DNA from 3 places in the Streptomyces sp. NPDC002817 genome. Region 3 is predicted to be linked to each of the others. Evidence: riboswitches for the same ligand, from Rfam matches in the RefSeq annotation. Region 3 holds a riboswitch; each other region holds the start of a gene.
The links. Region 3 has a riboswitch for cobalamin ahead of metE (5-methyltetrahydropteroyltriglutamate--homocysteine S-methyltransferase). Riboswitches for the same ligand answer to the same signal wherever they lie in the genome.

Region 1 (3,202 bases), on a different contig from region 3:
AGGAAGCCGGGCATTCCTGGCGATGCCCATGTTGACGATGTCGGTCCGCCGCAGATTGATCTCGGCAGGACTGCCGGCCCCCTCACAGATCACCGCGTCATACGTGCCCCGCAGTTCGGCGAGACAGTCCAGCACCGTGCCGAGCAACTGCTGCTGGCGTCCCCCGTGGTAGCCGCGCGCACTGAGCTCACCGACCGGTTTGCCGAGCAGCACGACCTGACTGCTCTGCTCACCACCCGGCTTCAGCAGCACGGGATTCATGAGCGCGGTCGGCTCGACACGGCAGGCCTGGGCCTGCATGGCCTGAGCCCGCCCGATCTCGGCGCCCTCGCGGGTCACGAAGGAATTGAGGGACATGTTCTGCGCCTTGAAGGGCGCGACCTTCACCCCCTGCCGTACCAGCCACCGGCAGATCCCGGCGGTGACGACACTCTTGCCCGCGTCGGAGGTGGTGCCGGCGACGAGAAGCCCACCGCCGGTCATGACGCACGCGCCTTGAGAGCGACCCGCGCGGCGACACTGACGCCGAGCGCGAGCAGACCGACGCGACGGGACAGCCGTACGGCCCGCTCGATGTCGTGGACCTCCACGGAACGCCCCTCCTGGTTCAGCACGGGCCGGTGCTCGACGCGCCCCGCATACGACAAGGTCCCGCCGAGCCGCACGCCCAGGGCCCCGGCGAACGAGGCCTCCACGGGCCCGGCGTTGGGGCTCGGATGCTCGCCGGCGTCGGCACGCCAGGCTCGTACGGCCCCCCGCGGATCGCTCCCGGCGACAGCGGCCAGTACGGCGGTCAGCCGAGCCCCCGGCCACCCGGCGACGTCGTCGAGCCGGGCCGAGGCCCAGCCGTACCGCCGATGACGCGGCGACTTGTGCCCGACCATGGCGTCAAGGGTGTTGACGGCACGGAACCCGAGCAGCCCGGGCACGCCACCGACGGCTCCCCATACCAGGGCCCCCACGACGGCGTCGGAGGTGTTCTCGGCAACGGACTCGACCACGGCCCGGGCGATCCCGTCGGCATCCAGGGTCTGCGGATCCCGCCCGCACAGATGAGGCAGCCGCTCCCGCGCCGCCACGACGTCCCCGACTTCCAGGGCACGCCCGACGGTTCGTGCCTCGCGCACGAGCGAGGTGCCGCCCACGACGGCCCAGGTGGCGACACCGGTCAGCGCGACGGAGGCGGCGGGGGAGGGACGTACGGCCTTCTGCGCCACGGCACCGAGCACGACGGCGCCCCCGGCGCACACCGCGGTGTGCAAGGCCCCCCAACCCCGGTGGTCCCGCCACAACACCCGCTCCACGGCACCCGCGGCCCGCCCGAACACGGCGACCGGATGCCCCCGGCGTGGATCACCGAGCAGCAGGTCACCGAGAAGTCCGGCGGCGGCGCCGTACGCGAAGACGCGATCGGCACGCATCGGCTCAGCCGGCCGTGGCGTCGGGCAGCGACCTGGAGCGGTATCTCAAACGGCAGGCGAGCATGGCGATATGTCCTCACTCAGGGTGTCCACGCCCTGGTTCGACGAGACCGACGACGAGAGTTCCTGGCTCCCGGGGCTACCTACCCCGGTGACAGTGGCGGGACCGCGCCGGACTTCCACCGGCTTCCTCTTCTGCCGTCGTACATGGCTCCGGCAGTCCACCATGGGCCCGGAAGGGCCGTCAACTTGCCGTTGACCTGGGACGGGAGAGTGTGCTGAGGCCCACATACGGGGGGTTGCGGGCCTGACAAAAACGTGGGGTGCGGGACGGTGAACCGTCCCGCACCCCACAGGGTGTTCGCTCGTCGCGTCAGGCGACGATCAGATAGATCCCGTACGTCACCGCCGCCGCGCAGGCCGCGAAGCAGGCGTACGCGCCGGTGACCGCGAGGGCCGCGGATCCGCCCTGTGCGGTGGCCCGTTCCTGGCGGGAGAGGCCCATGATGCCGAGGGTGAACAGGGCCACGAGGGCCACGGTGACCACGAGGCTGACGCCGAAGACGGAGCCCAGCGCTTCCCAGTCGATCTTCATGTCGGTGATTCCTTCGTTCCTGGGTGCGGCGGGCTCAGACGGCGGCCGGCGGAGCGGCGGGCTCCGGGGCTGCGGTCGGGGCCGGGGCCGGGGCCGGGATCGTGGCCGTGAGGTCCTCGGTCACCGTGCCCGCCGGGGGAGGGGTGACCGCGGCGATCGCCGTCGTCACCACGCCGGCCGGCTCCTCGTCGCTGTCGTTGACGTTCGTGTGGTCGATGACCTCGCGGCGCGAGAGCTTCCAGATCGCCGCGCTCGAGGCGATGAGGAAGACCGCCACGACCGCCGTGCCCCAGTCGCCGAAGCCGGTGACCCACTCCGCCAGTGCGCCCACCAGGGCCGCGGCCGGCAGGGTCAGGCCCCACGCCACGAACATCCGCGTCGCCGTGGACCAGCGGACGACGCCGCCCTTGCGGCCGAGGCCCGCGCCCATCACCGCACCCGAGACCGAGTGCGTGGTGGAGAGGGAGAAACCGAGGTGCGAGGAGGCCAGGATGACCGTGGCCGCGCTGGTCTGGGCGGCGAAGCCCTGCTGCGGCTGGAGGTCGGTCAGGCCCTTGCCCATCGTGCGGATGATGCGCCAGCCGCCGAGGTAGGTGCCGAGCGCGATGGCGAGACCCGCGGAGAGGATGACCCAGGTGGGCGGGTCGGAGTCGGGGGCGACGGCGCCGCCGGCGACCAGGGCGAGGGTGATGATGCCCATCGTCTTCTGCGCGTCGTTCGTGCCGTGGGCCAGCGAGACCAGGCCCGCCGAGGCGATCTGGCCGGCGCGGAAGCCCTTCGCGGCGGCCTTGCCGTCGGCCTTCTTGCCCATGGAGTAGGAGAGGCGGGTCGCGAGCATCGCGGCGAGGCCCGCGACGATGGGCGCCGCGATCGCCGGGATCAGGACCTTGGTGACCAGGACGTCACCGTGGACCGCGCCCATGCCCGCCGAGGCGATGGTGGCGCCGATCAGACCGCCCATGAGGGCGTGCGAGGAGCTGGAGGGGAGTCCGACCAGCCAGGTCAGCAGGTTCCAGAGGATCGCGCCGACCAGGGCGGCGAAGATGACCTCGGGACGTATGCCGCTCTCGTCGACGAGACCCTTGGAGATCGTGTTGGCGACCTCCACGGAGAGAAATGCGCCCACAAGGTTCAGCACGGCGGACATGGCCACCGCGACCTTGGGCTTGAGTGCACCGGTCGAGAT
Region 2 (3,202 bases), on a different contig from region 3:
CTGGTTCCACCGCTGGGCGCTGCTCGGCGGCTGGGCGGTCGGCATGATCTACGGCACGGTCGCGGCGTACGGCGTGGCCTCCCCCACCCAGAAGCACTTCGGCGGCTCGTCGAAGGAGATCCCGGGCATCGGCGAGATCGGCTACATCGGTCTGACGGCGTTCGTGCTCAACGTGGTGGTCACGGTGGTCCTCACATTCGTCCTGAGGGCCGCGAAGGCCCCCGAGGGCGTCGACGAGACGCGCCCCGAGGACTACACGGCGGACGCCGGCGACCCGGGCGTACAGGTGGAGCTGCCGCCGGCGACTGCGGACTCCGCTCACTGAAGAGACCTGGGGGCGCGGGGAACTGCGCGACCAGCCACGAACCACCCGCAGCGGGCCGCCGACAGCACCACCAACGGCGGCCCGCTTTCGTGCACACTCACCTGCATGGACATAGAGATCCGGCCGGCGAACCCCACCGAGTACGCCGTCATCGGCGAGATCACAGCCCAGGCCTACCTCCTGGACGGCCTCCTGACCTTCGGCGAGAGCGACTGGTACCTCGGCGAGTTGAGAGACGTCACCAAGCGGGCCGCCGCGGCCGAAGTGCTCGTGGCCTCCCTCGGCGGCGAGCCCGTCGGCACCGTCACGTACGTCCCCGCCGGCGGCCCCATGGCGAACCTCGCCCGCCCCGGAGAGGCCGAGATCCGCATGCTGGCCGTGTCCCGGGCGGCCCGCGGCAGAGGAGCCGGCGAAGCCCTCGTCCGCGCCTGCGTCGACCGGGCCAGAGCAGCCGACGGCTGCACCGGCATGGTCCTGTCGACGCAGCAGATCATGCACGCCGCGCACCGCATCTACGAACGTCTCGGCTTCACCCGCGTCCCCGCACGCGACTGGAATCCGATCCCGGGTGACGAGTTCACGCTTCTCACCTACGAGTTGACTCTCTGAAGTCGCTGCGACACAACATCTAGGGGTGCCAACAGAACCCGGCACAAGATGTATGCTCATGCTCGCTGTCGCCGCAGGGGAATCCGGTGCGAATCCGGAACTGTCCCGCAACGGTGTACTCATGCGTGCATAAGCACATATGAGAGTCAGTCCGAGGACCTGTCGACAGTGTGCCCAGGCCGCCGTGGCCCGGGTGCCAAGACGTCCGGGCCTCGTGGAGTGGGCCGGTGGACGCGACGCCCCGTGCGCTCGTGTGCTGCCCCCTGCCCTCCGCAAGGCCCCCGTGCCGAGCGAGGGAGAGCCCCCACGTGACCATCGCGCCAGTCGACCCGGCTTCAGTGACGCAGGCGGAGACCGACGGTCCCGGTACCGCGCTGCTGCGGACCCTGACCGAGCTGACCGCCGACCTCCCCGACGCCGACCCCGGACGGGTCGCCGCCGCCGCGCTGCGCGGCCGGTCCGCCCGGGCCGACGAGTCGGAGCTGCGCGAGCTGGCGACCGAGGCGGCCGCGGGGCTGATCTCCGAGGACCCTGCCTACTCCCGGCTCGCCGCCCGGCTGCTGACGATCAGCATCGCCGCCGAGGCCGCCTCGCAGGGCGTCACGACCTTCACCGGGTCGGTCGCGGTCGGCCACCGTGAGGGCCTGGTCGCGGACCGCACGGCGGAGTTCGTCCGGGTGCACGCCTCCAGGCTCGACGCCTTGATCGACGTGCACGCCGACGACCGCTTCGGCTACTTCGGGCTGCGCACCCTGCACAGCCGTTACCTCCTGCGGCACCCGATCACGCGTCAGGTCATCGAAACCCCCCAGCACTTCATGCTCCGGGTGGCGTCCGGCCTCGCCGAGGACGACACGGCCAGGGCCCTGGACGAAGTCGCCGCGCTCTACCGGCTCATGAGCCGCCTCGACTACCTCCCCTCCTCCCCCACGCTCTTCAACTCCGGCACCCGGCACCCCCAGATGTCGTCCTGCTACCTCCTCGACTCCCCGCTGGACGAGCTGGACTCCATCTACGACCGCTACCACCAGGTCGCCCGTCTCTCGAAGCACGCCGGCGGCATCGGACTGTCGTACTCCCGTATCCGCAGCCGCGGTTCGCTGATCCGCGGCACCAACGGGCACTCCAACGGCATCGTCCCGTTCCTGAAGACGCTCGACGCCTCGGTCGCCGCCGTGAACCAGGGGGGCCGGCGCAAGGGTGCGGCCGCGGTCTACCTGGAGACCTGGCACTCCGACATCGAGGAGTTCCTGGAGCTGCGGGACAACACCGGTGAGGACGCCCGGCGTACGCACAACCTGAACCTCGCGCACTGGATCCCGGACGAGTTCATGCGCCGGGTGAACACCGACGGCCAGTGGTCCCTGTTCTCCCCCGCCGACGTGCCCGAGCTGGTCGACCTGTGGGGCGCGGAGTTCGACGCGGCGTACCGCGAGGCGGAGACCAAGGGCCTCGCCAAGAAGACCATCCCGGCGCGTGACCTGTACGGCCGCATGATGCGCACCCTCGCGCAGACCGGCAACGGCTGGATGACCTTCAAGGACGCCGCCAACCGCACTGCCAACCAGACGGCCGAGGCGGGCAGCGTCGTCCACTCGTCCAACCTCTGCACGGAGATCCTGGAGGTGACCGACGACGGGGAGACGGCGGTCTGCAACCTGGGGTCCGTCAACCTCGGCGCGTTCGTGCTCGGCGACGACATCGACTGGGAGCGGCTGGACGAGACCGTCCGCACCGCCGTCACCTTCCTCGACCGGGTCGTCGACATCAACTTCTACCCGACCGAGCAGGCGGGCCGCTCCAACGCCCGCTGGCGGCCGGTGGGCCTGGGTGCGATGGGCCTCCAGGACGTCTTCTTCAAGCTGCGGCTGCCCTTCGACTCCCCGCAGGCCAGGGCGCTCTCCACCCGGATCGCCGAGCGCATCATGCTCGCCGCGTACGAGGCCTCCGCCGACCTGGCCGAGCGCAACGGCCCGCTGCCCGCGTGGGAGAAGACCCGTACCGCGCAGGGTGTCCTGCACCCCGACCACTACGACGTGGAGCTCACCTGGCCGGAGCGCTGGGCCGCGCTGCGGGAGCGTGTCGCCGCGGTCGGCATGCGCAACTCGCTGCTGCTGGCGATCGCCCCCACGGCCACCATCGCGTCCATCGCGGGCGTGTACGAGTGCATCGAGCCGCAGGTCTCGAACCTCTTCAAGCGCGAGACGCTGTCCGGTGAGTTCCTCCAGGTCAACTCCTACCTGGTGGCCGAGTTGAAGCAGCTCGGCG
Region 3 (3,202 bases):
TAGGACTGGACCCAGCCGTGCCGGGTGGCGAGGTAGCCGGTGAGCTGTTCGGCGAAGTACTGGACCATGTCGTTGCGTTCGGGCTCGCCGTGCACGAGGACGTCGATGCCGGTCTTCTCCTGGAAGGAGATCACCTCGCGGATCTCCGCCTCGATGCGCTTGTCGTACGCCGCCGTGTCGATGCGTCCGGCCTTCAGGTCGGCGCGTGCCGTGCGCAGTTCGCCGGTCTGAGGGAAGGAGCCGATGGTTGTCGTGGGCAGCGGCGGGAGCTTCAGGTGGGCGCGCTGGGCCAGGGCACGCTCGGCGTACGGCTGTGGGCGGCGGGCGTCGGCATCGGTGACGGCGGCCGTCCGGGCGCGCACGGCGTCGTCGTGGGTGATGGGGGAGGCCGCTCGGGAGGCCAGGTCCGCGCGGTTCGCGGCGAGTTCGGCGGCGATGGTGTCGGTGCCGCGGGCCAGGCCGTGTGCCAGTGTGACGATCTCGGACGTCTTCTGCCGGGCGAAGGCGAGCCAGCGGGCGATCTGCGGGGCGATGTCGCGTTCGGCCGTGACGTCGAGCGGGACGTGGAGCAGGGAGCAGGAAGCGGCCACGTCGACCCGGTCGGCGAGGCCGAGCAGGGTGCCCAGCGTGGACAGTGACTTCTCCAGATCGTTGATCCAGATATTGCGCCCGTCGACCACCCCGGCCACCAGCCGCTTGCCCGGCAGTCCGCCCACGGCGGCGAGGTCGTCGAGGTTGGCGGCGGCCGGGCCCGTGAAGTCCAGGGCGAGCCCGTCGACAGGTGCCTTGGCCAGAACGGGCAGGGCCTGTCCGAGGCGGTCGAAGTACGAGGCCACGAGCAGCTTCGGCCGGTCGGTCGGAGTGCCGAGTTCACGGTAGGCGCGGGCGGCGGCGCCGAGTTCCGCCGGAGTGCGGTCCTGGACGAGCGCGGGCTCGTCCAGTTGCACCCACTCGGCGCCGGCGGCCCGCAGAACCGACAGGACGTCGGCGTACACGGGCAGCAGCCGGTCCAGCAGCGTCAGCGGGTCGAAGTCGGCGGCGACCCCGGGGGCGGGCTTGGCCAGCAGCAGATAGGTGACCGGGCCGACCAGGACAGGCCGGGCGGCCAGACCGAGCGCGAGGGCTTCCCGTACCTCGGCGACCTGCTTCGAGGCATCCGCGGCGAAGACGGTGTCCGGCCCCAACTCGGGGACGAGGTGGTGGTAGTTGGTGTCGAACCACTTCGTCATCTCCAGCGGCGCGGTGTCCCGGCCGCCGCGGGCCATGGCGAAATAGCCGTCCAGTGCGTCCGCCGCGACGGCGTCGCGGTGGCGGGTGGGGATGGCGCCGACCATGACGGTGGTGTCCAGGACGTGGTCGTAGTACGAGAAGGCGCCGGTCGGCACCTCGTGGAGGCCGGCGTCTGCCAGCTCTCGCCAGTTCGAACGGCGCAGTTCGGTGGCGGTCCGGTGGAGCGCGTCGGCGGTGACGCGGCCCTTCCAGTAGCCCTCGATCGCCTTCTTCAGTTCCCGGTTCGGGCCCTGGCGCGGGTAGCCGTACACGGTGGCGTGCGCTGCCGCGGCTGCGGACTCGGTGGTCACGGAACTCTCCTTCGCGAGCTGTTCTCGTAGCACGACCCCGGCGACGGGGGAGAACGCGAAGGGAAAACGGCACTCCGGGCGGCCGCACGAAAACCTGTGCCCGCCTTGAGTGTTCGCCGACCCGCCCACGAGGTCACCGGGATCTCCGGGTACGAGTCGGTCGTACCCGGGCAGTGGCAGGTCTTCGGACTCGCGGGCACACCTCGTGATGTACGAGGCACCTAATGGCCGTCGCTTCCCAGACCCGCTTGCCGGGTCCAGTGCGTGTGACGGCGGTCGTTCCCGCTCACCGCTGCGGGGCAGTCCCGGATTCCCACCGGGTTCCCTCTTACGACGCTCCTGCCTGGCGGACAGGGCGAACCAGCTGCGTGCTCAGCCTATACACGAGGACGGGGGCGCCGCCGGTGAGTTCATCGGCGGCGCCCCCCGTCGTCGGTTCAGGAGATGCGGTGCACGAGCTGGGTGGTCAGCTCGTAACGGGCCCCTACGACGGCCAGTTCACCGGCGGCCACCTTCGCGGCGAGGTCGGGCTCCGCGGCGATGCGGGAGCGGATGGCCCGGACGTTGGCGTCGATGGTCGCGTCGACGCGGGCGTCGCCGTCCTTGGTGCGGTCTATGTTCGGTCGTATCTGGTCGGCCAGGTACTGGATGTGGGCCGGCAGCTGCGCACCGGAGACGTCGGTCTCGACGGCGGCCTTCACGGCGCCGCAGGACTGGTGCCCCAGGACCAGCACCAGCGGTATGTCGAGTTCCAGCACTCCGTACGCGACACTGCCGAGCACGGCCTCGTCCAGCACCTCACCGCCGCTGCGCACCGTCATCAGATCGCCGAGGCCCTGGTCGAAGACGAGCTCCGGGGGCACCCGGGAGTCGATGCACCCGAGGACGAGGGCGAAGGGATGCTGCCCCGTCGCCAGGGCCTGACGGACGGCGGGTGATTCGTCGGGGTGCCGCTCGCGGTAGGTGCGCCAGCGCAGATTGCCCGCCGCCAGTTCCCGCAGCGCCTCGTCGGGAGTGCCGGGTCGAGGACGCGTGCCGGTGGGGGTCGCCGACGCGGGGGTCGCGCCGAGCGTGAGGCCGGCGCCGAGAGCCGCGGCACCGGTGAGCCCGGCGCGCAGGAGTGCGCGGCGCCCGGCTCTGTGGGGAGTGTCTTGAGAGTTCACGGCGACGAACGTATGACCGAGTCCGGCACCGGTCTGTCGCGTTGCCAAACCATGGTGAAGCGCGGGGAAAGCGTGACGTGATCTTGGGTGGATCTTGGTCTTTCCTGGTGCCGTCCTTGGTGCGGCGGCCTCGGCAACTGCCTTGCTGTGCACTGCATTTGAGACAACCTGGCTCGAGAGAAGGTTCAGACCTGATCCCTGGAGAGCCCTTTCCGCAGGCTGTGTGGGAGGCGTCGCGGACGCCGGAGCGTGTGAATGAGTCAGGGCGGGAATCGGCCTTGTTCGTCCCGTTGATAGTTCAACGTGGGCGCTGCGAGAATCCCCGTCCCGACCCCGTTGTGACAATTCGCATCACGCGAATTTCTGATTCACAAATCCCCCACGAAGTCCGCACAGAGCGTGGCTCTGGCCTGCCTCCGCGCAAAGCAGCGAAGAAGGTGCATTGTGTCACGGCACTCC

Region 1: linked by a shared signal. The riboswitch ahead of ACWD3I_RS17615 (cobalamin biosynthesis protein) and the one ahead of metE (5-methyltetrahydropteroyltriglutamate--homocysteine S-methyltransferase) in region 3 are both predicted to bind cobalamin.
Region 2: linked by a shared signal. The riboswitch ahead of ACWD3I_RS21535 (ribonucleoside-diphosphate reductase subunit alpha) and the one ahead of metE (5-methyltetrahydropteroyltriglutamate--homocysteine S-methyltransferase) in region 3 are both predicted to bind cobalamin.

The regions. Positions count from the first base shown of each region.
Region 1 is NZ_JBSFUY010000008.1:74,978-78,179, reverse strand. Features, by position in the region: gene ACWD3I_RS17620 (cobyric acid synthase) at 1-483, opposite strand, end outside; gene ACWD3I_RS17615 (cobalamin biosynthesis protein) at 480-1,421, opposite strand; cobalamin riboswitch at 1,523-1,662, opposite strand; gene ACWD3I_RS17610 (hypothetical protein) at 1,795-2,016, opposite strand; gene ACWD3I_RS17605 (inorganic phosphate transporter) at 2,051-3,202, opposite strand, start outside.
Region 2 is NZ_JBSFUY010000010.1:204,315-207,516, forward strand. Features, by position in the region: gene mctP (monocarboxylate uptake permease MctP) at 1-325, shown strand, start outside; gene ACWD3I_RS21530 (GNAT family N-acetyltransferase) at 431-934, shown strand; cobalamin riboswitch at 987-1,115, shown strand; gene ACWD3I_RS21535 (ribonucleoside-diphosphate reductase subunit alpha) at 1,243-3,202, shown strand, end outside.
Region 3 is NZ_JBSFUY010000021.1:110,565-113,766, reverse strand. Features, by position in the region: gene metE (5-methyltetrahydropteroyltriglutamate--homocysteine S-methyltransferase) at 1-1,580, opposite strand, end outside; cobalamin riboswitch at 1,739-1,961, opposite strand; gene ACWD3I_RS32100 (carbonic anhydrase) at 2,018-2,743, opposite strand.